DNA from 4 places in the Sanguibacter sp. 25GB23B1 genome. Region 1 is predicted to be linked to each of the others. Evidence: riboswitches for the same ligand, from Rfam matches in the RefSeq annotation. Region 1 holds a riboswitch; each other region holds the start of a gene.

Region 1 (6,766 bases):
AGCTATCAGATGTTCCACCGACCCCACGTCGCGGTGAGCTACGCGCGGACCGAGGCCGACGAGGACGAGGTCGACGCCCTCGCTGCCGAGCGTGCCGAGCGTCACCGGGTCGCCGAGGAGCTCCGTGCCCAAGAGGCGAAGGACGGTCTGACGTCAGCGTGACGCCGAGTGTGGCGCTGGGTCAGAGCAGGGTGTCCACGACGTAGTCGATGCACGCCGTGAGCGCCTGGACGTCGGCCGGCTCCACGGAGGGGAACATGGCGACACGGAGCTGGTTGCGCCCCAGCTTGCGGTACGGGTCGACGTCGACCACGCCGTTCGCGCGGAGGATCGCGGAGATGCGTGCCGCGTCCACCTCGGGAGCGAAGTCCACGGTGCCGACGACGGTGGAGCGTGCGGCGGGGTCGGCGACGAACGGCGTCGTGTGCTCGCGCGCGTCCGCCCAGCCATAGAGGTTCGCTGCCGACTCGGCCGTGCGGGCCGCCGCCCAGTCGAGACCACCCTGGCCGAGCATCCACTCCACCTGCTCGGCGAGCAGGAAGAGCGTCGCGACGGCGGGGGTGTTGAGGGTCTGGTTCGCGCGCGAGCTCGTCACGGCGGTCTGGAGCGACAGGAACTCCGGGATCCACCGGTCGCTGGCGTCGATCTCGGCGATGCGCTCCACCGCCGCAGGGGAGACGACGGCGAGCCACAGACCGCCGTCGGAGGCGAAGGACTTCTGCGGGGCGAAGTAGTAGACGTCGGTCTCCGAGACGTCGACCGCGAGGCCGCCGGCTGCCGAGGTCGCGTCGACGACGGTGAGCGCGCCCTGCTCGGCGGAGCCCGGGACACGTCGCACCGGGGCCATCGCCCCGGTCGACGTCTCGTTGTGCGGCCAGGCGTAGACGTCCGCGTCCGGTGCGTGGTCGGGGAGCGCGACCGTCCCCGGCGCGCCGGTCGTGACGAGGGAGGGCGAGAGGAAGGGTGCACCCGTCGTCGCGGACGCGAACTTCGCCCCGAACTCCCCGAAGACACCGTGCGCCGCCCGGTCGCGGACGAGACTGAACGTCGCCGCGTCCCAGAAGGCGGTCGAGCCCCCGTTGCCGAGGACCACCTCGTACCCCTCCGGGAGGGAGAACAGCTCCGCCAGGCCGGAGCGCACCCGGCCGACGAGGTCCTTCACCGGTGCCTGGCGGTGGGACGTCCCCATGAGGGTGTGGCCCGTCGCCGCGAGGGCGGCGAGCTGGGCGTCACGCACCTTGCCCGGGCCGCTGCCGAACCGGCCGTCGCGCGGGAGGAGGGCCGGGGGGATCGTGGGCGCCGTGTCAGTCACGTGCCACACCCTACGCGGGCACGTCACCCGGCGTGAGGTCGTTCGAGCCCCGGGATAGGGTGTCTGTCGGAGACGAGCGAGACCGCCGATCGGCGCTCTGGGGGCCTTCAGACGGCATCTGATCTACAGGAGGAACGCGTGAGCGACCTGATCGACACCACCGAGATGTACCTGCGGACGATCTACGAGCTCGCTGAAGAGGGGATCGTCCCGCTCCGCGCCCGGATCGCCGAGCGTCTGGGGCACTCGGGTCCGACCGTGTCGCAGACCGTCGCTCGCATGGAGCGTGATGGGCTCGTGGTCGTCAGCGGCGACCGCCACCTCGAGCTCACCGAGCTCGGCTACGGCAAGGCGATGCGGGTCATGCGCAAGCACCGGCTGGCCGAGCGCCTCCTCACCGACGTCATCGGCCTCGACTGGGAGTTCGTCCACGACGAGGCCTGTCGCTGGGAGCACGTCATGAGCGACCGCGTCGAGCGCCGGCTCGTGGACCTCCTCGACCACCCGCACTTCTCGCCGTACGGCAACCCCATCCCGGGCCTCATGGAGCTGGGCGAGTCTGCCGAGGCGGTGACGTTCCTCGAGGGCGTCGTGTCGCTCACGGCGCTCATGGCCGCGCGGTCCGCGAACGGCGGGGTTCCCGAGGCCGGCGCGTTCCCTGCGACGGTCGCGCGCCTCGGCGAGCCGCTGCAGACCGACGTCGAGCTGCTCGCCCGGCTGGCGTCCGCGGGCATCAAGCCGGGAGACGTGGTCCAGGTGGAGCGCCAGCCCGACGGAGCCGGGATCTCGGTGACCTCGGAGGGGGCGGAGATCGTCCTCGACCTGCCGGACGAAGTATCCCGCCACATCTTCGTTGTGGCATAGGTCACATCGGGTGAAGTTCTTCTCGAGGGCGGGTGACATACCGGAGGTATCTGGGGTACCTTCGTGTTGCTTCGTAGGGATAACAAACTCCGCGAAGTGCTCGAGCGGAACGCCGAACCCTGCCACTGCTCGAGGCTGCCTACAACCCGCTGGCAGGGACGGGGGACCCAAATCTGGGCAGTGCTCACCCACTGCCCTCGGGGTGAAGCCGCATGAGAACGTTCACGCGGCCGGGTGTTCTCCTACCCGAACCCGACAGCTGACCTCGCAGGCGTCTTGGAGACAACGTGACCACTAGCACCACTCGTGCCCGCCACCGGCAGGCACGGCGCCCGATCACTCCGCTCACCACGCTCGTCAGCTCCGCGACAGGCAATGCAGCCGTCATGGGGCGTCGTACGGCCGTCGTCGCCGCGTCCTCGGGCCTCCTCGTCTCGTTCATGGGTACCGGCGCAGCCACGGCCGCTCCCTCCTCCAGCAGCCCTGCGCTCAACTCCGTCGACGTCTCCGCGCTCACCGCGCAGGCGCGTGCGGCGCTGAGCACCGCTCCCGCCGTCACGGTCGCCGCCGACGCGACCTGGACCGTGGAGCAGACCGCGGTGTCGGTCACCCCGAAGCCCGAGCCGGCTCCCGAGCCCGTCCGCGCGGTCGCAGCCACGCGCAGCGCCGAGCGCACGGCGATCGTCACGGACGCCGACACGGAGACGACTGAGGTCGCCGCGACGACCGAGACCGCAGCCGCCCTCGAGATCCCGGCCTCCGCCGCCGGCAGCTCGATCGTCGACATCGCGAGCCGCTACGTGGGGGTCCCGTACCTCTCCGGCGGCTCCACCCCGGACGGCTTCGACTGCTCCGGCTTCACCGCGTACGTCTTCGCTCAGGCTGGCGTCTCGCTCCCGAGGACGTCGGACGCTCAGAAGGCCGCCGGGACGATCATCCCGCGTGACCAGGCTCAGGCCGGCGACCTCATCTGGTCTCCCGGACACATCTCGATCTACGCCGGTGGCAACACCCAGATCGACTCTCCGAAGCCCGGAGCGACCATCCAGTTCCGTTCCATCTGGCAGTCGAACCCGGTGTTCATCCGCATCGGCTGACCGTCACCTGTCGACGAAGCCCGGACCGCCGTCGCGGCCCGGGCTTCGTCGTCTCCGGGCATCGTCGTTCGGCGTCTCGATCGTCCACCTGATGCATGCTGAGTGTGAGTCCAGCGTCATGGGAGAGTAAAGTCGACGACAAGTGAAGTCGTGGACCGTCACGTCAAGGGAGACCTGTCATGAGTCGCACCGAAGCAATCCTCGTCGGTATCGACGGCTCTGCCTCGAGCCTGCACGCGCTCGACTGGGCCACGGCCCTCGCCAGACGGTCCGGGCAGCCGCTGACGATCGTCTGCTCGTACTCCCTGCCCTCTTTCGCGGCCGCGTCGCTCGACGGCGGCTACGCGGCGCTCGACGACTCGTCGATCCAGGCCGGCGCCCGGGTGGTCCTCGACGAGGCTCTCGCTCGGGCTTCCCTCTCGGGCGTGTCGGTCACCGCGCACCTCGCGACGGGCGACGCCGCCGGGGTCCTCATCGAGATGTCCAAGGACTTCTCCCTCGCGGTCGTCGGCACGCGGGGCCGAGGGGGGTTCGCCGAGCGCCTCCTCGGCACCGTCTCCTCCGCGCTCCCCGCCCACGCGCACTGTCCCACCGTCGTCGTGCCGCTCCGGTCGGAGGAGGCTGCTCTCGACGAGGACCCCGTCGCGCCGCTGCGTCGCATCATCGTCGGTGTCGACGGCTCGCCCTCGGCGCGCGGCGCCCTCGACCAGGCGATCGAGCAGGCGCTCCTGTGGGAGGCCGAGCTCGTGGCCGTCGCTGGTGTCCCGGTCGGGTCCGGCTCAGGCCTCCTCGCGTGGCTGCCCGCCTCGATCGACCACGAGCAGGTCCTCGCGGACGTCACGAAGGGCCTCGACGCCATCGTCGACGCTGCCGAGGCCGCTCACCCCGGTGTGACGATCCGCAGGATCGTGCTCGACGGCACGGGCGCCGAGCTCCTCACCGAGTTCTCGACCGCGAGCGACCTGCTCGTCGTCGGGTCCCGCGGCCGCGGCGGGTTCGCGGGCCTTCTCCTCGGCTCGACGAGCCAGGCCGTGCTCCACCACTCCGCGTGCCCCGTCATGGTCGTCAACAAGCACTGCGACGCCGCCCGGCAGGCGCAGGACCCGCCGCCGGCCCAGGACACCGCGCGCTAGTTGCGGTTCCGGTACAGCCGCATCGTGATCGGTGCGAGCACCGCCGTCATCGCGACGGTCACGACGAGGACCCAGGCCACGTCGGAGAGCTCGACGGTGCCGCCCATGAGCCCGCGGATCGCGGTGACGAGGTGGGACACGGGGTTGACCTCGACGAAGGACTGGAGCGCCGAGGGCATCGTCGACGGGTCGACGAAGATGTTCGACGCGAAGGTCAGCGGCATGAGGATGAGCATCGAGACGCCCATGACCGCGTTCGGGCTGCGCATGACGAGCCCGAGGATCGTGAAGATCCAGCTGAGGGCGAACGCGAACGCGAGCAGCAGGGCCACGGCGAGCACCGTGCCGACCGCGCCGCCGGCCGGGCGGTACCCGAGGACGAGCCCGAGCCCGAGGGTCACCACGGACGCGATCGTGTACCGGACGGTGTCGCCGAGCAGGGCCCCGACGATCGGTGCGGGTCGCCAGATCGGCAGTGACCGGAAGCGGTCGAACACGCCCTTGGTGATGTCCGTGTTCATGGTGAAGCCGGTGTACACGGTGATGATGAGCACCGTCTGCACGAGGATCCCGGGCAGGAGGAACTGCAGGTAGGTGCGGGTGTCGCCGGCGAGCGCGCCGCCGAAGAGGTAGGTGAACATCAGCGTGAAGATCACGGGGGTGAGCGTGACGTCGAACAGCTGCTCGGGCACGTGCTTGATCTTCAGCAGGGCACGCCACGCGAAGGTCAGGGTGTTCGCGACGGCGGAGGGGCGCTGCGGACGGTCGGTGAGCGCGACCGCCGCACGGAGGGCGGCCGACGTCGAGGTCGTGGCCGACGTGGCGGCGGGTGAGGACGTGGTGGTCATGAGGACGTCTCCTCGATCAGGGACTCGTCGACCACGTCGACGGGTTGGCCGGTCAGTGCGAGGAAGACCTCGTCGAGGCTGGGTTGACCGAGCGTGAACTCGGGCACGTGGATGCCTGCCTCGTGGAGCCTGGGCAGGATCGTGTAGGCACGGGCGCGCGCGTCGGGGGAGCTCTCGATGCGCGCGACGAGCGCATAGGGGTCTGCCGGGAGCGTGACGTTCCCGTCGTCGGTGCCGCCGAGGGCGTCTCCGACGATCTGGGCGGCACGGTCGCGGTGCGAGGAGTCGGCGAGCCGGAGCTGGACGGTACCGGAGCCGACCGAGCTCTTGAGCTCCGTGGCCGTGCCCTCGGCGATGACGACGCCGCGGTCGATGACAGCGATCCGGTCGGCGAGCTGGTCGGCCTCGTCGAGGTACTGCGTGGTGAGGAGCACGGTCGCGCCGTCGGCGACGAGGACGCGCACGATGTCCCACACGTCGTTGCGGCTGCGCGGGTCCAGCCCGGTGGTGGGTTCGTCGAGGAAGAGCACCTTGGGGCTCATGATGAGGCTCGCGGCGAGGTCGATGCGGCGGCGCATGCCTCCGGAGAACGTCTTGACCTGACGGTCTGCGGCGTCGCTGAGGTCGAACGCACCGAGGAGGTCGGCGCTGCGGCCCCGGGCGGCCGCACGTGAGAAGCCGTAGAGGCGCGCGAGGACGATGAGGTTCTCGGTCGCGGTGAGGTCCTCGTCGACCGAGGCGTACTGGCCGGTGAGGCCGACCAGGCCGCGCACGGCGTCGGCCTCGGTCCGGATGTCGTGGCCGAGGATGCGGGCGGTGCCGGCGTCGGGGCGCAGGAGCGTCGCGAGCATCCGCACGGCGGTGGTCTTGCCGGCGCCGTTGGGGCCGAGGACCCCGTACACGGTCCCGGCAGGCACCTCGAGGTCGATGCCGTCGACGGCCTTGGTCGTGCCGAAGTGCTTGACGAGGCCGTGCGCCTCGATGGCGAGATCGGTCATACGGTCCATGGTGGACCAGGAGGGTGCGGCACGGCTAGTGATATCGGGCCAGGCTCTCGGACCGGTCGCTGCCCTAGCCGTCCTCGGCGAGCGTGTCGTGGAGCTGGTCGAGGCCCCAGTCGAGATCCGCGTCGGAGATCGTCAGCGGCGGCGCCAGGCGCAGCGTAGAGCCGTGCGTGTCCTTGGCGAGGACCCCGCGGCGCAGGAGCGCGAGGCATGCGGCCTTGCCCGAGCCCCACGCGGGGTCGATGTCGATGCCGGCCCACAGGCCGGCCCCGCGCACGTCGAGGAGCAGCTCCTCGGTGACGAGGTCGTCGAGCCGCGTCTGGAGGTGGTCGCCGAGATGGCTCGCTCGTGCCTGGAGCTCGCCGGTGCTCAGGAGCTCGACGACCGCGAGGCCGACGGCGCACGCGAGCGGGTTGCCGCCGAACGTCGAGCCGTGGGTTCCGGGTGTGAAGACCCCGAGGACGTCCGAGCGCCCGACGACCGCGCTGACGGGCACGATGCCGCCGCC
Region 2 (2,938 bases), on a different contig from region 1:
ACCTGAGCGAGACAGCGTCGTCGGCTGCTCCGAAGTCGCGGGCCATGCCCCGCACGCCCTCGGCCATCGCGTCGAGCGTCTGCGCTGCCGCGAGGACGGCGCCCGCGGTGGCTGTCTCCGCGTCGTTGACGAACACGGGCAGGAACGAGCACAGGACCCCGAACGCCCCACCGTCGAGATCGACGTGACTCGCGGCGTCGGCGGCCAGCGCGACATCGTCGGCGACCGACTGGACGTGCGCCGCGTGGTTGAACAGCGTGTCGAGAGAGACCTCGTACTCTGCGCCGGCGCTCACCGCGTGCGGGCGTCGAGCTCGGTGCGCAGGTGCGCGGTGTACTGCGAGCCCTCGCCGAACTCGGCATCCGCCACCCGCAGCGCCTGCTGTGCGGCGTCACGGGATGCCGCCCGGACGGTGTCCTGGATAAGCTCGGCCAACCGGTCAGGACCCAGGTCGAGGGCGTCGTCGGTCAGCCGGAGCGACGCGAGGACTCCGGTCGCGTCCACCTGGACGGTCACCTCGCCCCGGCGACTGCTCGCGGTCCCGCGGACCTGGTCGATCTCCTGCCGTGCACGCACAGCCCTCGCGGCTCGCTCCTGCGCCATCTCGATGTCACGTTCGATCTTGGCCAGCGCCGCGTCTGGGTCGTGGAAGGCAGTCACAGCGATGACCTTAGGGCGATCGATCCGGCCGGTCTACGGGGAGAAGTCCCCGGTCACGGGCTTGCTGAAGGGGCTTCGTCCGGTTGATGACGACGAAGGGCCCGGACCGTGTGCACGGTCCGGGCCCAGCGCGCACGGCCTGTGCGCGTCGTCTGCCGCGATCAGCCGACGCGGATGAACGTGGGGTTCGACTGCCAGATCTCGCGGAACTGGATGGTCTTCCCTGGACGCGGCGAGTCGATCTGGGTGTTGCCGCCCGCGTAGATGGCGATGTGGCCGGGGGAGTAGATGAGGTCGCCGGGCTGGGCGTCGGCGCGGGAGACGACCGTGCCGACTCCGGCCTGCGCGCTGGACGTGCGCGGGAGGGAGATGCCGACCTGGGCGAACACATACGACGTGAAGCCGGAGCAGTCGAAGCCCGAGGTCGTCGTGCCACCGGAGGCGTACGGGATGCCGACGAGCTTGCTGGCCGCGTCGATGATCGAGCTGCCGTTCGCCGACGCGGGCGCCGCGGCGGGCGTCGCCTCGACGACGGGTGCGGCTTCCTCGACGGTCGTCGCGCCGACTGCGACGCGCTCGGCGGAGCGCGACGTGGTCGCGCGGGCGGGAGCGGGCTCCGGCTCGGGCTCGACGACGGGCTCAGGCTCCGGGGCGGGTGTGACGGTGATGCTCGTCAGCTCGACGGACCAGGAGGCGTCGACTGCGGTCGTCACGGCCGGCGCGGTCTCGAGGGCGGCGCGTGCCTGCGTGGTGAGCGCGTCGAGGTCGACGGTGCTCGTCGCGGTCGACACGGGTGCGGCGCTCGCGGGGGCGGCGCCCATGAGGGAGACGAGGAGACCCGAGGACGCGGCGGCGAGGGCGGTGCGTCGGCCGATGACGCTCGCGTTGGTGCTCGCGCTCGCTGCGAGGTCGGTCAGAGGGGTGCGTGCCCGCTGGTCAGAGCGGTGCTGGGCAGGGCGCGGTCGTACAGACATGTCTCTCCATGACGCCTACGAGGTTAGCTGTCGGGTTCGGGCTGGAGAACAGCGCCCGGCCGCCGGATCGAGTCCGCGCGGCTTCACCCCGAGAGCACTGCGAGCAGTGCCCAGTTCTGGGTCCCCCATCCCTGCCAGGGTGTCGTCGATGGCTCGGGGCGGTGGCAGGACTAGACGTCCGCTCGAGCACCTCACGTGGCGGTCGCCGTGTGAAGCACTCCGAACATATGTCGCCTACCGCGGGTATGTCACGGGGAGGTCACGGGTGAAGTCGCTCAGGAGCGGGTGAAGTCCGGGTGGAAACGGTCCGCGAGCCCGTGCGTCGCGCCGACGGACGACCGGATGACCTGGTACATCGCGTGGTCCTGCCAGCGACCCGCGATCTCGATGTACTCGGGTGCCGTGCCGATGCGGACGAACCCGTTGCGCTGGAGGACTCGCTGCGACGCGCCGTTGTGGAGGAGCGTCACGCCCTGCACGCGGTGCAGCCCCAGCTCGTCGAACGCGACCCGCACCGCGTCGCCGACGGCTGCGGTCGCCAGACCGCGCCCGTTCGCGTGCTCGCTCACCCAGTAGCCGACGTTGCACGACTGGAAGGCACCGTGGACGATCCCGTCGAGCGTGATCCGCCCGACGACCTCACCCGCCTCGTCGAGGACGACGCGCGGCATGCACGTCCCGTTCGCGTGCTGCTCGAGCACTGCACCGAGGACGAGGGCCTGCCCGCGCTCCGTGAAGTACGCGTCCGGCCGCACCGGCTCCCACGGCGCGAGGAACTCCCGGTTCCGGGTGAGCAGGGCCGCGAGCGGGGCGGCGTCGGCGAGCGTGACCAGACGAGTAGGGGGAGCGCTGACGCGTGCGCGCGTCATGAGACGCGGCCCAGGGCGATCGCCGCGTACATGAGTGCGGCCACCGTCTCGCCGTCCGTGATGGTCCCGTCCTGGACGAGTCCCATGACCTCGGACCAGGGCACCGTCCGTGTGCCCGTGATGCCTTCGGCCGCCTGCTCGGCCGCCTCGTCCGCCGTGCGCAGACCGCGCGCGAGGAAGACGTGCTCGATCGCGTCGCACACGCCGTTGAGAGCGAACATCGTGCCGACGCGCTGCCAGGACGTCGCAGCCAGGCCCGTCTCCTCGCGGAGCTCGCGCTGCGCGGCGAGCACGAGGTCCTCGCCGTCGGACCCACCGGCAGGCACCTCGAGCGAGAGCGTTCCCGTCGCGTAGCGCGCGACCTCGACGAGGACCACCTCGTCGTCGTCCGTCAGCGGGACGACGAACACGGCGGGGTGGCGGACCTCGACCACG
Region 3 (6,766 bases), on a different contig from region 1:
CGTCGCACCGGACAGCCGGACACGCGCGAAGGCCGCCACCCCCGCGTCGAGCGTGGGGCGGTTCGGGCCGATCTCGGCGAGCGACATGCCACGCGCGCGGACGCTCGCGCTGAGGACGTCCCAGCGACGTCGGCTCATCCAGGACGTGGATGGACCGGACACATACACGATCGAGCGGTGCCCGAGGTCGTAGAGGTGCCGGACGGTCTCCTCGACACCCACGGCGACGTCGGGCACCACACCCTCGACCCCGTCGACCTCACGGTTGAGCACGACCACGGGCTTGCGGCTCGCCAGCTCCCGGATCTGGGAGTCGTCGAGGCGCGTCGTCGAGAGGAGGAGCCCGTCGACCGACGGGAGGACGCGCCGTGCGGCCGTCGCCTCGAGGTCTCCGGACTCCTGCGACTCCGCGACGACGAGCGTGTACCCGGCAGCCGCCGCAGCCCGCTCGGCACCACGGACGATCCCGAAGAGGACCGGGTTGGTGATGTCAGCGACGAGCAGGGCGAGGGTGTTGGTCCGGCCGGTGGGCAGCGCACGCGCGATGGGGTTGACGTGGTACTTGAGCTCCTTGGCCGCCGCGTGGATCCGCTGCTCCGTCTTGACGTTGATCCGCCCCGGTTGGCTCAGCGCGCGGGAGACCGTCGACGGGTTGACACCCGCGAGCTCGGCGATGTCGTAGATCGTCGGTGCGCCGCGTCCCGAGCGGGCGCGACGCCGGGGTGGCGTGGGGGCCTGCTCGCTCGCACCCTCGACGTCCTTGTCGCTCACCACTGCAACCTCCTCGGTGCTCGTGCCGCTCGTCCTGGGCCACCCCGGACGACATCTGTCGTCGTCATCACACAGCGGCACCTCAAGTCTGGCCCCTGACGGCCGATGTGTGAGCCATGAGCATGCCCTCGAACTCTCGGGCCGCGCGATGACGCGCGCGACACTCCCCACAGCCGGCGAGCCGATCGAGGTCTCCACGTCGGACGAGCGGTCCTACACGACGTGGGTGGACCAGTGCGACGGCCGCTACATGCGGGTGTTCGCACCGCACGACCTCCTCGTGGTGGACCTGCCCGGTCCAGGATCGGTCGTCGTCGTCCGGTGGCACAGCCCACGCGGCCGTCATCACGTCGAGGCGGTGTTCCTCGAGCGCCGCGGTGACGGCGGTCTGCAGTGGATCCTCGAGGTCGAGGGCGACCTGCGCATCACCCAGGACCGGCAGTTCGTCCGGGGAGCCGGCGGCGAGCCGATCACGCTGGTACGACTCGACCCGGAGCCCGTCGAGGACCCCGAGGACGACACGCCCGCGCGACCGCCGGCCGAGGTCGCCACGGGCGTCGTGGTCGACCTCAGCGAGCGGGGTGTCAGGGCCCGCTTCGAGGTCCTCGACCTCGAGGCAGAGGACCTCGTGACCGTGGATCTCACGCTCGACGACACGACGCTGAGCATCATCGGGAGCGTGCTGCGACTCTTCCCCGGCGCTCGAGGGGTCCCGCCCGAGGTCGTCGTGGTGTTCGACACGGAGGAGGCGACGGCGACGAGGCTCCGCCGCTACGTCCTGCAGTCCCAGCTGAGGGCCCGCCAGGCCGCAGCCGACTGACGCTCGGGTGGGACGTGTCTTCACAGTCCCATCGCAGCACCCGGTCACGGTGCCGTCAACCGGTTGCCACCGCGGTGTCGACACCACAGGCCTCCGGGTCGAGGCGACGACGACGCCGTGCGCGCACGATCAGCTCGGGGAACCGGCGATGTTCACCATCCAGAACACACCGAACTTGTCCGTGCACATCCCGAAGGAGTCTCCCCACGGCGCCTGGGCGAGGGGCTCTGCCACCACACCGCCGTCGGAGAGCTTCTCCCAGTACCCGGTGAGCTCGGCCGTGTCGTCCCCGCTGAGCGAGACCGAGACGCTGCCGCCGGGCGTGTAGTCCATCGAGCTCGGGGTGTCGGACGCCATGAGCACGAATCCGTTGGGCGCCTCGAGCTGTGCGTGCATGACCTTCTCCGCCTCGGCCGGGTCGTCGCTCGCCCCGAGCTCGGCGAAGGTGCTCACCGTGAGCTCCCCACCGAAGACGGACCTGTAGAACTCCATGGCCGCACGGGCCGTGTCACGAAAACCGAGGTAGGGGTTGAGCCGTGTAGCCATGGTGAGACCACCTTCGTCGTCGGTCGAGCAGGGAGCGCCGCGCCGTGGAGACCGGCACCATTCGGACATCTCACGCTAGCAGCGACCGACGACACCGCACGGAGGGCACACACGACGAGCGCTCGCACGGCGCACCGGCACGAGCAGCCGCGAGCGGAGTCGCTATGACGTCCGTCACGATCGTTCCGAGCCGTGCCGAGCGGGAGGCCGCACCCTCGCCGCCCGTCCGCGAGCCGGCAGCGGGATGACCTGCACGCACGCCACGGATCCAGCACCTGGACCGTGACCCGGACGCGACAGGGACGACGAGCGCGTCCGAGTCCGCCACGCGGGCCGTGATCGTCCCGTGACATACCGCCGGAATCTCATGTACCTTCGACATGCTCCACCCGGCAACCGCCTCGGGAGCGCTCGAGCAGAACGTCTAGCCCTGCCACTGCTCGAGGTGATCTAGGAATCATGGCAGGGACGGGGGACCCAGGAGTGGGCGCTGCTCGCAGCGTCCTTGGGGTGAAGCCGCGCGGACTCGATCCGACGGCCGGGTGTTGTTCTCCTACCCGAACCCGACAGCTAACCTCGCAGGCGTCTTGGAGAGAACATGACCCTTCGTACCGATGGCCCGCGCCACCGCGCAGCGCGCCGCAGCATCACCCCCCTAGCAGCGCTGTCCACCGGCGCCACGGGCAACGCAGCCGCCCTCGGCCGCCGCACTGCCATCGTCGCCGCATCCTCCGGGCTCCTCGTCTCCCTCATGGGTGCCGCACCCGCGTCCGCCGCGCCGGCATCTGCTGATGCTGCACTGAGCACGTTCGACGTCGACACCCTCACGGCCCAGGCCAGCGCCGCGCTCGTCACCGCTCCTGCGGTGACCGTCGCCGCCGACGCGTCCTGGACCGTCGAGCAGACCTCGATCACCGTGACGCCGGCTCCCGAGCCGGAGCCCGAACCCGAGCCGGAGCCCGTCCGCGCCTCGACGACCACCACGTCGCGGTCCGCCGAGCGCACCGCGGTCACCGAGACGGCAGCACCTGCCGCAGCGGCGATCCCCGCCTCGGCCAACGGCAGCGCGATCATCGACGCCGCCAGCCGCTACGTCGGCGTCCCGTACGTCTACGGCGGCACCACACCGTCCGGTTTCGACTGCTCCGGCTTCACGTCGTACGTGTTCGCTCAGGTCGGCATCTCCCTGCCCCGCACCTCGGGTGCACAGCAGGCCGCCGGCACAGTCGTGTCCCGCGCCGACGCCCAGCCCGGCGACCTCATCTTCTCCCCGGGGCACATCGGCATCTACGCCGGCGGCAACACCCAGATCGACGCACCGCGTCCGGGCAAGACCATCCAGTTCCGCGACATCTGGCAGTCCAACCCCACGTTCATCCGCGTCGGCTGACACCCGAGCGCTCAGCACCACCGAGTCACCGACGGCCCGGCCCGCACCAGCGGACCGGGCCGTCGTCGTCTCCGCTCAGGCGCGGATGTCGAACATCTTCAGGCGGGCGCGGTCACGCGACGTCGACGACGCCTGGAGAGCGAGCAGCTCGGCGTAGATGCCGTCCGTGCCGGCCAGCTCCTCGGGTGGTCCGATCTCGTCCACACGGCCGTCCTTGAGCGTGATGATGCGGTCCACGGACGAGATCGTCGAGAGCCGGTGCGCGATGATGATCGTCGTCCGGTCGGCCATGAGCCGCTCGAGCCCCTCTTGGACGAGGCGCTCGGACTTCGAGTCGAGCGAGCTCGTGGCCTCGTCGAGCACGAGCACCGGCGCCCCCTTGAGGATCGCTCGCGCGACGGCGATCCGCTGCTTCTGCCCGCCCGAGAGCTTGATGCCCCGTTCGCCGATCTGGGCGTCGTAGCCCTCCGGGAAGCGCGAGACGAACTCGTGCGCGTTCGCAGACCGTGCTGCGGCCTCGACCTCCTCGTCCGACGCACCGGGGTCGGCGTACGCGATGTTCTCGCGGATCGTCCCGGAGAAGAGCGCAGGGTCCTGGAACACCACCCCGATGTCCGCGCGCAGGTCCTCGAGCGACGTCGTCGCGATGTCGACGCCCCCCACCCGGATGGTCCCGGAGTCCGGACGGTAGAGCCGCAGCAGCATGCTCACGAGGGTGGTCTTCCCGCCGCCGCTCTCTCCGACGACAGCGATCCGCTCTCCCGGAGCGATGGAGAACGTCACGTCACGCAGGACGTCTTCGGTGCCCTCGTACGAGAACGTGACGTTGTCGAGGTCGACACCCACGGGGCGCGCCGGGCCGTCGTGCGTACGCGACGGGTCCGGGAGCTCGTCGCGCTCGGGCTGCTCCGCCATGACCGCGAAGTAGTCGCGGCTGCCGGCGATCGCACGCTGCGCGGAGTCGACGAGATAGCTCATGGAGAACACCGGCTGGCGCGCCATGCTCACGAGCTGCACGAGCAGGACCATGACGGCGATCGTGAAGTCACCCCGCAGCGTTCCCACGAAGATCAGCGCGAAGACCGCGAAGAAGATGACGTTGAGCGCCGCTCGTCGCGAGGTGTCCATCGCGTGCCAGTACCGCGACTGCACCCGGGTGGTCCGCACGGTACGGCCGTAGCGCTCCTCGAAGGTCGTCAGCTCGCGGCGCTCCTGGACGAAGCTCTTCACCACACGGACCTGGCCGATGACCTCGGCGAAGCGTCCGCCGGCGATGTCGAGCTCGGTGTTCTTCTCCGACTCGAGCGCCTGCCAGCGCACGCTCGTGATGGTCGTCAACCACGTGAAGACGGGATAGATGACCGCGAGCAGCAGTGCGAGGGCCCAGGAGTGGAAGGCCGTGATCGCGAGGATCGCCACCACGGTCAGGAGCATCGGGAAGAACATGTTCGCGAACATGTTGAGGAAGTTCGTCGTCTCGGTGATCGAGCGTGTGAGGCGGTTGATCACCGTCCCCGTGAGCTCGCCGTCGAAGTAGCGCTGCGGGAGCCGGAGGAGGTGGGCGAAGTACCGCGCAGCCAGGGTGGCTCGGAGCCTGGCCGCCATCGTGTCGCCCAGGTAGCCCCCGATGTTCGACAGGAGCGTGTTCGCAAGCTCGGCGGCGAGCAGGGCCGCTGCGAACCAGATGACGCGGGAGACCCCCGACTCACCGCCCTGGTTCGCCTCGACGACGTACCCGGTCGCCGCGCTCACGACGAACGGTGTGAGGAGGCCGGTCGCGGCGACTCCGACGGAAGCCACGACGATGCCGACGTAGTACGGCCAGAGCTCGCGGGCGACACCGAGGATGCGGACCAGGGTGCGCACGCGTCAGGCGCCCGGCTGCGACCCGGTGGCGTCGCCCGACGTCAGCCGTGGGAGGAGCTGCTGGGCGCGGGTCGCGATGTCGTCGCGGACGAGGCGCATCCGTTCCATCCCCTCGATCCCCCGCTCCGAGGGCTCGTCGGTGTCCCACATCTCGACGGGCGTCCCGTCGACCGAGACGACCTCGGCCTCGCGACCGAGCACGACGACGAGGTCGGCCGCCGCGACGAGGGACGGCTCGAGGGCACGCGGGCGCTCGTCGCGGATGTCGATGCCGACCTCGAGGAGCGCGTCGACGGACTGGGCGTTGAGCGCCGTGCCCGGGCGGGTGCCGGCGGACGAGACGTCGACGGCGTCTCCTGCGACGGCACGCAGGAGACCGGCAGCCATCTGGGACTTCCCGCCGTTCTTGACACAGACGAACAGGACGCGCGGGCGGTGAGTGGTCATGCAGGCATCCTCGCCCGCTGTATAGAGCCGTGTCAATACAGCCGGGCCGGGTGTCCGCGTCCCGGCGACGACCGTCTTGCTCAGTCCCAGAACGGGTGTGTGAGCTCCTCGTCGATCTCGATCGGGTCGGTTGCAGCAGGAGCGCTCGCGCGCGTGATATCCATCTCTCTACCGTCGTCGACAGTCGTCGCGGCCGTCTAGGACTTGTGACCCATGAACCGCGTCGTCGCACGTCAGAGGCGTAGGACCAGCAGGGTGAGATCTGTCGGGCCCGTCAGCCGTGCGGCTTCTCGGGCCAGGCGTGCTTGGGGTACCGGCGACGCAGCTCCGCCCTGACCTGGGTGTAGCCGGTCGCCCAGAAGGACTCGAGGTCTGCGGTGACCGCGACCGGGCGTCGGGCGGGCGAGAGGAGGTGGAGCACCACCGGCACCCGCCCGTCCGCGAGAGACGGTGTCCTGCGCCAGCCGAACGCCTCCTGCACCGTGACGGCCACCACCGGGTGGTCTCCGGAGTAGTCGACGACCGGACGCGCACCTCCCGGCAGGAGCACGCGCTCGGGCGCGAGCTCGCCGAGCCGGCTCGCCTCCGGCCACGGGAGGAGACGCCGGAGCGCACCGACGAGGTCGATGCGCGCGAGGTCGCCGGCCGACCGCACCCGTGCGAGGTCGGGAGCGAGCCAGTCGTCCAGCACGTCGAGGAGGGCGTCGTCGGCCACGTCCGGCCACGGGGCGCCGAGGGCGCCGTGAAGGAACGCGAGCCGCCGCCGGAGCGCACGCGCCGGTTCGCACCACGGCAGTGCCGCGAGCCCGTCCTGGCTCAGTCCCTCGCGGACCGCCGCGACGACCCGCTCCGGGGGAGGTCGGAGAACCCGTTCGGACGACAGCTCGATCGCTCCGAGCCGCGTCGTCCGGCGAGCGACGACGCGA
Region 4 (6,766 bases), on a different contig from region 1:
ATCAGGTGGCCCCAAGGCAATTGTGCAGCAGCCTGCTGCACAAACTCCGACTCGGTCGGCCACGCCTGAGCCACGCGGCGCATGTAGAGCAGATTCCGGCGGGACCAGCCCCGCTGCTCGGGAAACTCCCGCTTGAGGTCGGCGGCGAGCATCTCGACGACCTGCGAGCCCCATCCGGCGCTCTCCTGCCGATCGAGGATGTCGCGGCCGATCGACCAGTACAGCCGGAGCACCTCGGTGTTGACCGCACGGGCAGCTCTGAACTGTGTCTGGCGCACCCGGTCCTTGAGCCTCACGAGTAGGTCCGCATACCCGGCCAGCTCCAGCGCGCCCTCGTCCTGCGTCTTCATGCCGTCATTGTGCCGGGTCAACCGCTGCGGATAGGACGGACCCGATGCCCTCAGTTGATGAAGGTTCGATTGAGGTTTCCTCCTGGCCCCACAAGTCCCACGCGCGCGGCCGCGAGGGCGGCGACGCTTCTGGCAGCAGACCCAGAGGAGTCCCCGTGCACACCGCTCTCGTCCGACTGTGGTCCGTCGTCGCACTCACGGTGCCGCTGGCCACCTATCCCACCCTCGCCCTCGCGGTGCCCGAGCACCAGCAGGTGACTGTCGACTACGCATCCCAGACCGCAGGCCCCGTGACCGATGTCGATCCTCTGCCGGAGGGCCCCGCAACGCCGCCCGCGGACGACATGGAGGGGATGCAAGGCATGGATCACTCGACCCCTGTCGAGGAGGAGCACGGTGAGCACGAGGAGACCAGCGACGACCACCCCGACGAAGTGGCCCCCACACCGGACCGGCCCCGGGTCCCGGTGCTCTCAGCGTTCGGCGGGCTGAACGCTGTCGTGCTGGTCAGCGCCGCGGTGCTGCGCCGGCGCCGCCGCGACAGCGACCTCCCCCTCACCGCCCGCACGGCTGATCGGCCACGAAGGATCCCGCGATGACCACGCCCATGCTCACACCGCCCTCCGCCCAGGACGTCGATCCTGACGTGACCCCGGGACCAGACCTCACGCCACCACCAGTGGGCCGCAACCTCATGGCGATCCCGTGGATCGCCCGGTCGCTGCGCAGCCGCTGGTACCCGAAGATCTTCCAGATCCCCGTCGCCGCAGTCTTCGGGCTCGTCGCCTACCAGCTCCTCGCCGGGCCCGACGTCGCGCACGAGAACGCGGGCACGGCCCTCATGTGGGTGCTGTGGTGGCCCGTCATCCCGATCGTCTTCGTCCTGCTCGGCCGGTTCTGGTGCGCGGTCTGCCCGTTCGGGGCCCTGACGGACGTCGTGCAGAAGTGGGTCGGCGTCAACAAGCCGGTGCCGAAGTTCCTCAAGAACTACGGCATCTGGATCATCGACGCCTCGTTCCTCGCGATCACATGGGCCGACCACGTGTGGGGCGTCGTCGAGTCCCCTGGGGCTCCGGGGTCCTGCTGCTCCTGCTCACCACCGCGGTCATCGCCTCCGGCGCGTTCTTCCAGCGGCGCACGTTCTGCCGCTACCTGTGCTTCCTCGGCGGGCTCTCCGGCAACTACGCCCGCGTCGGCATGGTCGAGCTCCGTGCCGACACCGGGATCTGCAAGACCTGCACCGCCAAGGCCGTCTGCTACAACGGCAACGACAAGGTCGCTGGCTGCCCGCTCTTCACCTTCCCGCGCACGATGGACGACTCCGCCAACTGCAACCTGTGCGCCAACTGCATCAAGTCCTGTCCCAACGACGCCATCCAGATCCGCGTGCGCAAGCCCACGAGCGAGCTGTGGTTCATCACCAAGCCCAAGATCGAGCAGTCCTTCCTCGCGATGGCGATCATGGGCATCGTCCTCATCCAGAACATCACGATGCTCGAGGTCTGGGCGGACGTGCTCACGTGGATCGAGAGGACCACGGGGATCACGAGCTACCCGCTGATCTTCACCGTCGCGTTCACCGTCGCCGTGACCGTCCCGGTCGCTCTCCTCGCCATCGCCTCACGCGTCGCGGCCGCCGGGAACCTCGAGAGCACCGCGAAGAACTTCGCACGCTTCGGGTACGCGCTCATCCCCCTCGACGTCGCCGCCCACCTCGCGCACAACCTCTTCCACCTCCTCGCCGAGGGCGGCTCCGTCTACACCACCGTCGCCGCGCTCTTCGGTGCACGCACCACCGGCGTCGACCCCGCCCTCCTGAGCACGGGCACCATCCAGGTGCTCCAGTTCGCACTGCTCGCCCTGGGCGTCGCGGGCTCGCTCTACACCGCCCGACGCATCGCCCACCGCCGCTACCGCACCGACGCACGTCGCCGAGCGACCCTCGTGCCCTACGCAGCGATCATCATCCTGCTCGGCGCGGTCAACGTGTGGCTGTTCCTCCTGCCCATGGCGCACCGCATGTGAGACCGGACGCTAGCGGCGAGATCCTCTGCACCAGGCCTCACGCTCATAGAGAGCGCGGCATGGTCGATGGGACAAGTCGACTACGGAGGAGGTGAGCACAATGGACGGGATCGTCTCGATCACTCAGCGGATCAACGAGATTCAGGCAACGATCGGCTCTTTCTCCTCACCTCGCCCTGACCTCCCGGGCTCGGTCCGCTCGGCGTCGTTCGATCGAGCCCTCGGACTGGCCGTCGACGACCTGTCGAAGGTCGACGCCGCGGGCGCTAAAACCGTCTCGTGGTCAGCTGCTGGCGTTCCCGCCGACCTTGCCCGTTACGGCAACGGCGAAGTCCCCCGCGCGGAGCTCATGAATGTCGCAGGGACGGGGCATCGCCTGTGGGCGCCGGCCGGAGAAGCGTTCGAACAGCTGCTTGCGGATGCGGCCAAGGATGGCGTCTCGATCGGGATCACCGATTCCTATCGCTCCTACGATGCGCAGGTCGACGTCGCAGAACGCAAGGGCCTGTACTCCCAGGGAGGCCTCGCGGCCACCCCGGGAACAAGTCCTCACGGCTGGGGCATCGCCCTTGATCTCGACCTGAACTCCCAGGCCCAGGCCTGGATGCGATCCAACGCCGGACGCTACGGCTTCGTGGAGGACACCCCCCGCGAGCCGTGGCACTGGGTCTACCGCAAGTAGCTGGCCACACTCACTCCTGGAACCAGGAGCGCCCGCCGTCTCCGGTGCGGTAGACCGTGCTGTCGAATGCGGCGAGGTATGACTCCTCCCCGATCGCCGTGAAGGCCTCTGGTGTTCCTTGAGGCACACCGGTGACAGCCCACGCCGCTCCGTCGAACATCCACAGCCTGCCTGTCGCGTCCAAACCTGCCAGGGACGCTGTGACCTGGTCCGCGTGACCAGGAACATGAGCGACCAGGACAAGGCGCTCTATCGGCTGGGACTCATGCGGAGCGAAGTTCGTTCCACCGTCCGTACTCACGAGAAGACCGGTCTCCGTCGTCGCGACGAGTCGGTCCGGGTCGTTCGGATCGACATCGACATCTCGGGCGTTGATGCTCGGTCCGCTGGTCCAGGTCACACCGGCGTCGTTGCTGATCTTGAGCCGCCCGTCGGAGGAATCCAAGCCGTAGAGCCGGTCTCCTGCTCCCGTGAGGTCGTGGAAGTCGCTGTGCCCGCGCAGGGAGACGTCCTCCCATCCGGCTCCAGCGTCTGTGCTGCGCAGCAGACCCAGGTTTGCCGGTGCGACCTCCCCGGGAGCTGGGTGGCCGCTGGCGTAGAACGTGTCGGGCCCGGTGACCACGAAGCCCATCATGTCGTTTCGGCTCTCGCCGACGGGCTGCGGGACTGAATCGTCGAGCCGGAACAGTCCCTGATGTGTTGCGACGTACACCGTGTCGTCGCCAGGGTTGAGTCCGATGCCGTGGATGTGTTCGAACGTGGGCGGTGACGCGTCGGACGCATCACCGGTCGGGTCATCGGTGGCTGGCGATGTGGCACAACCGGCGAGGGCGAGAACAACGGTGAGCGCCAGTGCAGAGGCTGGTCGTGCGATGGGGTGAGGGCGCATGGAAGGTCCTTGAGAAGGGGGAGGCACGGCAGGGTGCGGCGGGACAGCGTGATTCGCCGTCCCGCCACAAGAAGGTGAGCTGAGTCAGAGGCTGTCGAGCATGCCCTGCATCGTTGCGATCTCGGTCGTCTGCGCGTCGATGATCGTCTGGGCGAGCGCCAGAGCGTCAGCGTTCTCGCCCGAGTCCAGCTCCTCCTGCGCCATCCCCACTGCGCCTTCGTGGTGGCCGATCATCAGCTCCAGGAACCGTTGGTCGAACTCGGTTCCAGTCAGGGCACTGAGCTCGGTCATGACCGCTTCCTGGTCCATGCCTTCCATCTGCATGTCGCCGTGGTCCATGCCTTCCATGCCGTCATCAGGCGAGGTCTCCTCGCCCCAGCCCTCGAGCCAGGACGTCATGGTGTCGATCTCAGGGCCTTGGGCAGCGGAAATTTCCGTTGCGAGGTCCTTGACCTCCTGGGTCTCGGCGTTCGTCGCCGCAAGGTCAGCCATCTCGACTGCGCCCTCGTGGTGGACGATCATCATCTGTGCGAACTCGGTGTCGGCGTCGTTGTGTGCGACCTCGGCGGCCTCCTGTGTAGTTTCCTGCGCCGTGGGTGTCGATTCCGACTCCGGCGCAGCATCGCCGCACGCGGCGAGAGCTGTGGCCAGGGCCAGCGAAGCAGCAAGGGCAGCAATACGTGTCTTGGTGTTCATGGTGGGCTCCATCGTCTGTCCGTCCCTGGACGAGGGACGGGATCTGGGTGTGGTTGCTCAGGTTCGCCGCGGGGACGGCAAACCAGAGGGTTCCTACACGCGCAGAACGCACAGAGAGTGCGCCACGATGGGTCGGCTGCCTCGAGGGCGATGAGCCGATACCGCCACCAGCACCGCCGGGGCGTCGTCGTGCATACGTCGCAGTCGGCTCCTGGCGAGGATCCACCGAGAGACGGCCGGTACCAAGATTGCCGCCGCGACCAGAGCGCAGCACACGACGAGAGCGTCGTGGAGCGAGCTGTCAGCGGTCGGGTGATCGAGGGGAAGGAGCGTGACCTCCGACGCCGAGGGCGTCGTCCACGTCGCGTCCGCCAGGCTCGACGCGACCGACATCGGTGCCTCGAGCTCCATGTGCCCGCCGTGCCCGTCCTCGGACGCGCTGTTCAGCACGACCCCGAGGAGCACCACCAGGAGCAGGACGACGACAGCGCCGACGCGCTGGATGCTGCTCACCCGAGCGCGCATCTGTCCCCCAATCACCGGAAAAACCCAACTGTGGTCAGGCTAACAAGAGTTCCTGAGACCTCGATGAGCCCATCGTCGCTGGTCCCTTCGTCGGAGCGAGCGCTTCACCCCCACAAGCCGTGATCATCCCGTGACATACCCCGGGTACGTCCTGTACTTTCGAGGGGCTCCACAGCGGCGAGATGCCAGTGAAGCGCTCAGGCGGCACGTCGAGCCCTGCCACCGCCTGAGGTTGCCGATGAACTCGTTGGCAGGGACGGGGGACCCAGAAGTGGGCGCTGGCTACAGCGTCCTTGGGGTGAAGTCGTATGGCCCGAGAGGTCATCGGCCGGGTGTTCTCCTACCCGAACCCGACAGCTAACCTCGCAGGCGTCATGGAGAGAACATGAACACGACGGTGAATTCTGCCCGCCACCGCGCGGCCAGGCGCCCTATCACGCCCCTGACGACACTGCTCCTCAGCACCTGCGAGAACGCAACGACCATGCGTCGTCGAACAGTGGTCGCAGCGGCCTCCTCGGGACTCTTCGTCTCGATGTTCGTCGGAGCGCCGGCCTCGGCGGCACCCGCCGCCGCCTCGTCTCCGAGCACCGTTGATGTCGACGCACTGACAGCCCAGGCCCGCGAGCAGCTGGATGTTGCGCCCGCAGTCACCGCGGCGAGCGACGCGTCGTGGACCGTCGAGCACACCGCGATCTCCGTCACACCCGCACCCGAGCCCGAGCCCGAACCAGAGCCGGAGCCGGAGCCGGTCCGGTCTGCACCCGCTGCTTCACGGTCGGCTGAGCGTGCGTCGACCGCGACTGTGACGAGCGAAGCTGCCGCACCGACCGAAGCCCCTGCTGGGGCTTCGATTCCCGCCACGGCCTCCGGAAGCGCCATCATCGAAGCGGCCAGCCGCTACGTCGGCGTGCCCTACGTCTGGGGAGGAACTACCCCGAGCGGGTTCGACTGCTCTGGATTCACCTCCTACGTCTACGCCCAGGTCGGGATCACCATCCCCCGCACCTCCGGCGAGCAGCAAGCAGCCGGCACCGTCGTCTCGCGAGACCAGGCACAGCCCGGAGACCTCATCTTCTCCCCCGGCCACATCGGGATCTACGCCGGCGGCAACACGATGATCGACGCGCCCAAGCCCGGCAAGACCATCCAGTTCCGCGAGATCTGGCAGTCAAACCCAACCTTCGTCCGCATGACCTGATAGACGGACGGGCCCTGCGCGTCGTGTCACCTACGGGCTGTGACCTGCGCTGGCCGAGAGGGATTGACGGACAAGCTCATCACGCTCTCCTCGCGCTCTGGCCATAGTTCGTCGCAGGAGCGGCAAGAAGCGAACCTAGGTGCTTGACGGGTGCACCGTTCACACCGTGCGCTCCGCTCACTCGTCGACATCGTCCCGGGTGACGGCTTCCACCACCGGTCGTTCTGTCGCCACCGCGCCTACCTCGGCGGCGGCCGCCGAGCTCCTCGGCGCCCGCCACACCACCGACTGTCCACCTCTCAGTGTCTCTGCACGGCCGTTCACGCGGACGCGGACCCGATGGTTGATCGCGCACGGGTCGGCGGTAACAGTGATGGCGTCATGGTCGAGCGAGATTC

What was found. Region 1 has a riboswitch for cyclic di-AMP ahead of ABKW26_RS05455 (NlpC/P60 family protein). Riboswitches for the same ligand answer to the same signal wherever they lie in the genome.
Region 2: linked by a shared signal. The riboswitch ahead of ABKW26_RS00985 (C40 family peptidase) and the one ahead of ABKW26_RS05455 (NlpC/P60 family protein) in region 1 are both predicted to bind cyclic di-AMP.
Region 3: linked by a shared signal. The riboswitch ahead of ABKW26_RS09225 (NlpC/P60 family protein) and the one ahead of ABKW26_RS05455 (NlpC/P60 family protein) in region 1 are both predicted to bind cyclic di-AMP.
Region 4: linked by a shared signal. The riboswitch ahead of ABKW26_RS16275 (C40 family peptidase) and the one ahead of ABKW26_RS05455 (NlpC/P60 family protein) in region 1 are both predicted to bind cyclic di-AMP.

The regions. Positions count from the first base shown of each region.
Region 1 covers NZ_JBDYKL010000006.1:15,674-22,439, reverse strand. The annotation lists gene ABKW26_RS05470 (MFS transporter) at 1-162, shown strand, start outside; gene serC (phosphoserine transaminase) at 182-1,312, opposite strand; gene ABKW26_RS05460 (metal-dependent transcriptional regulator) at 1,451-2,176, shown strand; cyclic di-AMP (ydaO/yuaA leader) riboswitch at 2,277-2,465, shown strand; gene ABKW26_RS05455 (NlpC/P60 family protein) at 2,464-3,273, shown strand; gene ABKW26_RS05450 (universal stress protein) at 3,453-4,406, shown strand; gene ABKW26_RS05445 (ABC transporter permease) at 4,403-5,254, opposite strand; gene ABKW26_RS05440 (ATP-binding cassette domain-containing protein) at 5,251-6,252, opposite strand; gene rocD (ornithine--oxo-acid transaminase) at 6,326-6,766, opposite strand, start outside.
Region 2 covers NZ_JBDYKL010000001.1:202,679-205,616, reverse strand. The annotation lists gene ABKW26_RS00995 (hypothetical protein) at 1-295, opposite strand, end outside; gene ABKW26_RS00990 (YbaB/EbfC family nucleoid-associated protein) at 292-660, opposite strand; gene ABKW26_RS00985 (C40 family peptidase) at 822-1,634, opposite strand; cyclic di-AMP (ydaO/yuaA leader) riboswitch at 1,632-1,792, opposite strand; gene ABKW26_RS00980 (GNAT family N-acetyltransferase) at 1,910-2,503, opposite strand; gene ABKW26_RS00975 (NUDIX hydrolase) at 2,500-2,938, opposite strand, start outside.
Region 3 covers NZ_JBDYKL010000013.1:4,638-11,403, reverse strand. The annotation lists gene ABKW26_RS09240 (LacI family DNA-binding transcriptional regulator) at 1-771, opposite strand, end outside; gene ABKW26_RS09235 (PilZ domain-containing protein) at 920-1,591, shown strand; gene ABKW26_RS09230 (VOC family protein) at 1,721-2,137, opposite strand; cyclic di-AMP (ydaO/yuaA leader) riboswitch at 2,559-2,737, shown strand; gene ABKW26_RS09225 (NlpC/P60 family protein) at 2,736-3,527, shown strand; gene ABKW26_RS09220 (ABC transporter ATP-binding protein) at 3,603-5,393, opposite strand; gene ABKW26_RS09215 (low molecular weight phosphatase family protein) at 5,397-5,840, opposite strand; gene hrpB (ATP-dependent helicase HrpB) at 6,115-6,766, opposite strand, start outside.
Region 4 covers NZ_JBDYKL010000034.1:27,369-34,134, reverse strand. The annotation lists gene ABKW26_RS16315 (PDDEXK nuclease domain-containing protein) at 1-350, opposite strand, end outside; gene ABKW26_RS16310 (hypothetical protein) at 506-949, shown strand; partial or broken gene ABKW26_RS16305 (4Fe-4S binding protein) at 946-1,260, shown strand; gene ABKW26_RS16300 (hypothetical protein) at 1,380-2,375, shown strand; gene ABKW26_RS16295 (M15 family metallopeptidase) at 2,476-3,057, shown strand; gene ABKW26_RS16290 (F510_1955 family glycosylhydrolase) at 3,068-3,946, opposite strand; gene ABKW26_RS16285 (DUF305 domain-containing protein) at 4,031-4,642, opposite strand; gene ABKW26_RS16280 (hypothetical protein) at 4,736-5,155, opposite strand; cyclic di-AMP (ydaO/yuaA leader) riboswitch at 5,394-5,554, shown strand; gene ABKW26_RS16275 (C40 family peptidase) at 5,652-6,368, shown strand; gene ABKW26_RS16270 (beta-phosphoglucomutase family hydrolase) at 6,546-6,766, opposite strand, start outside.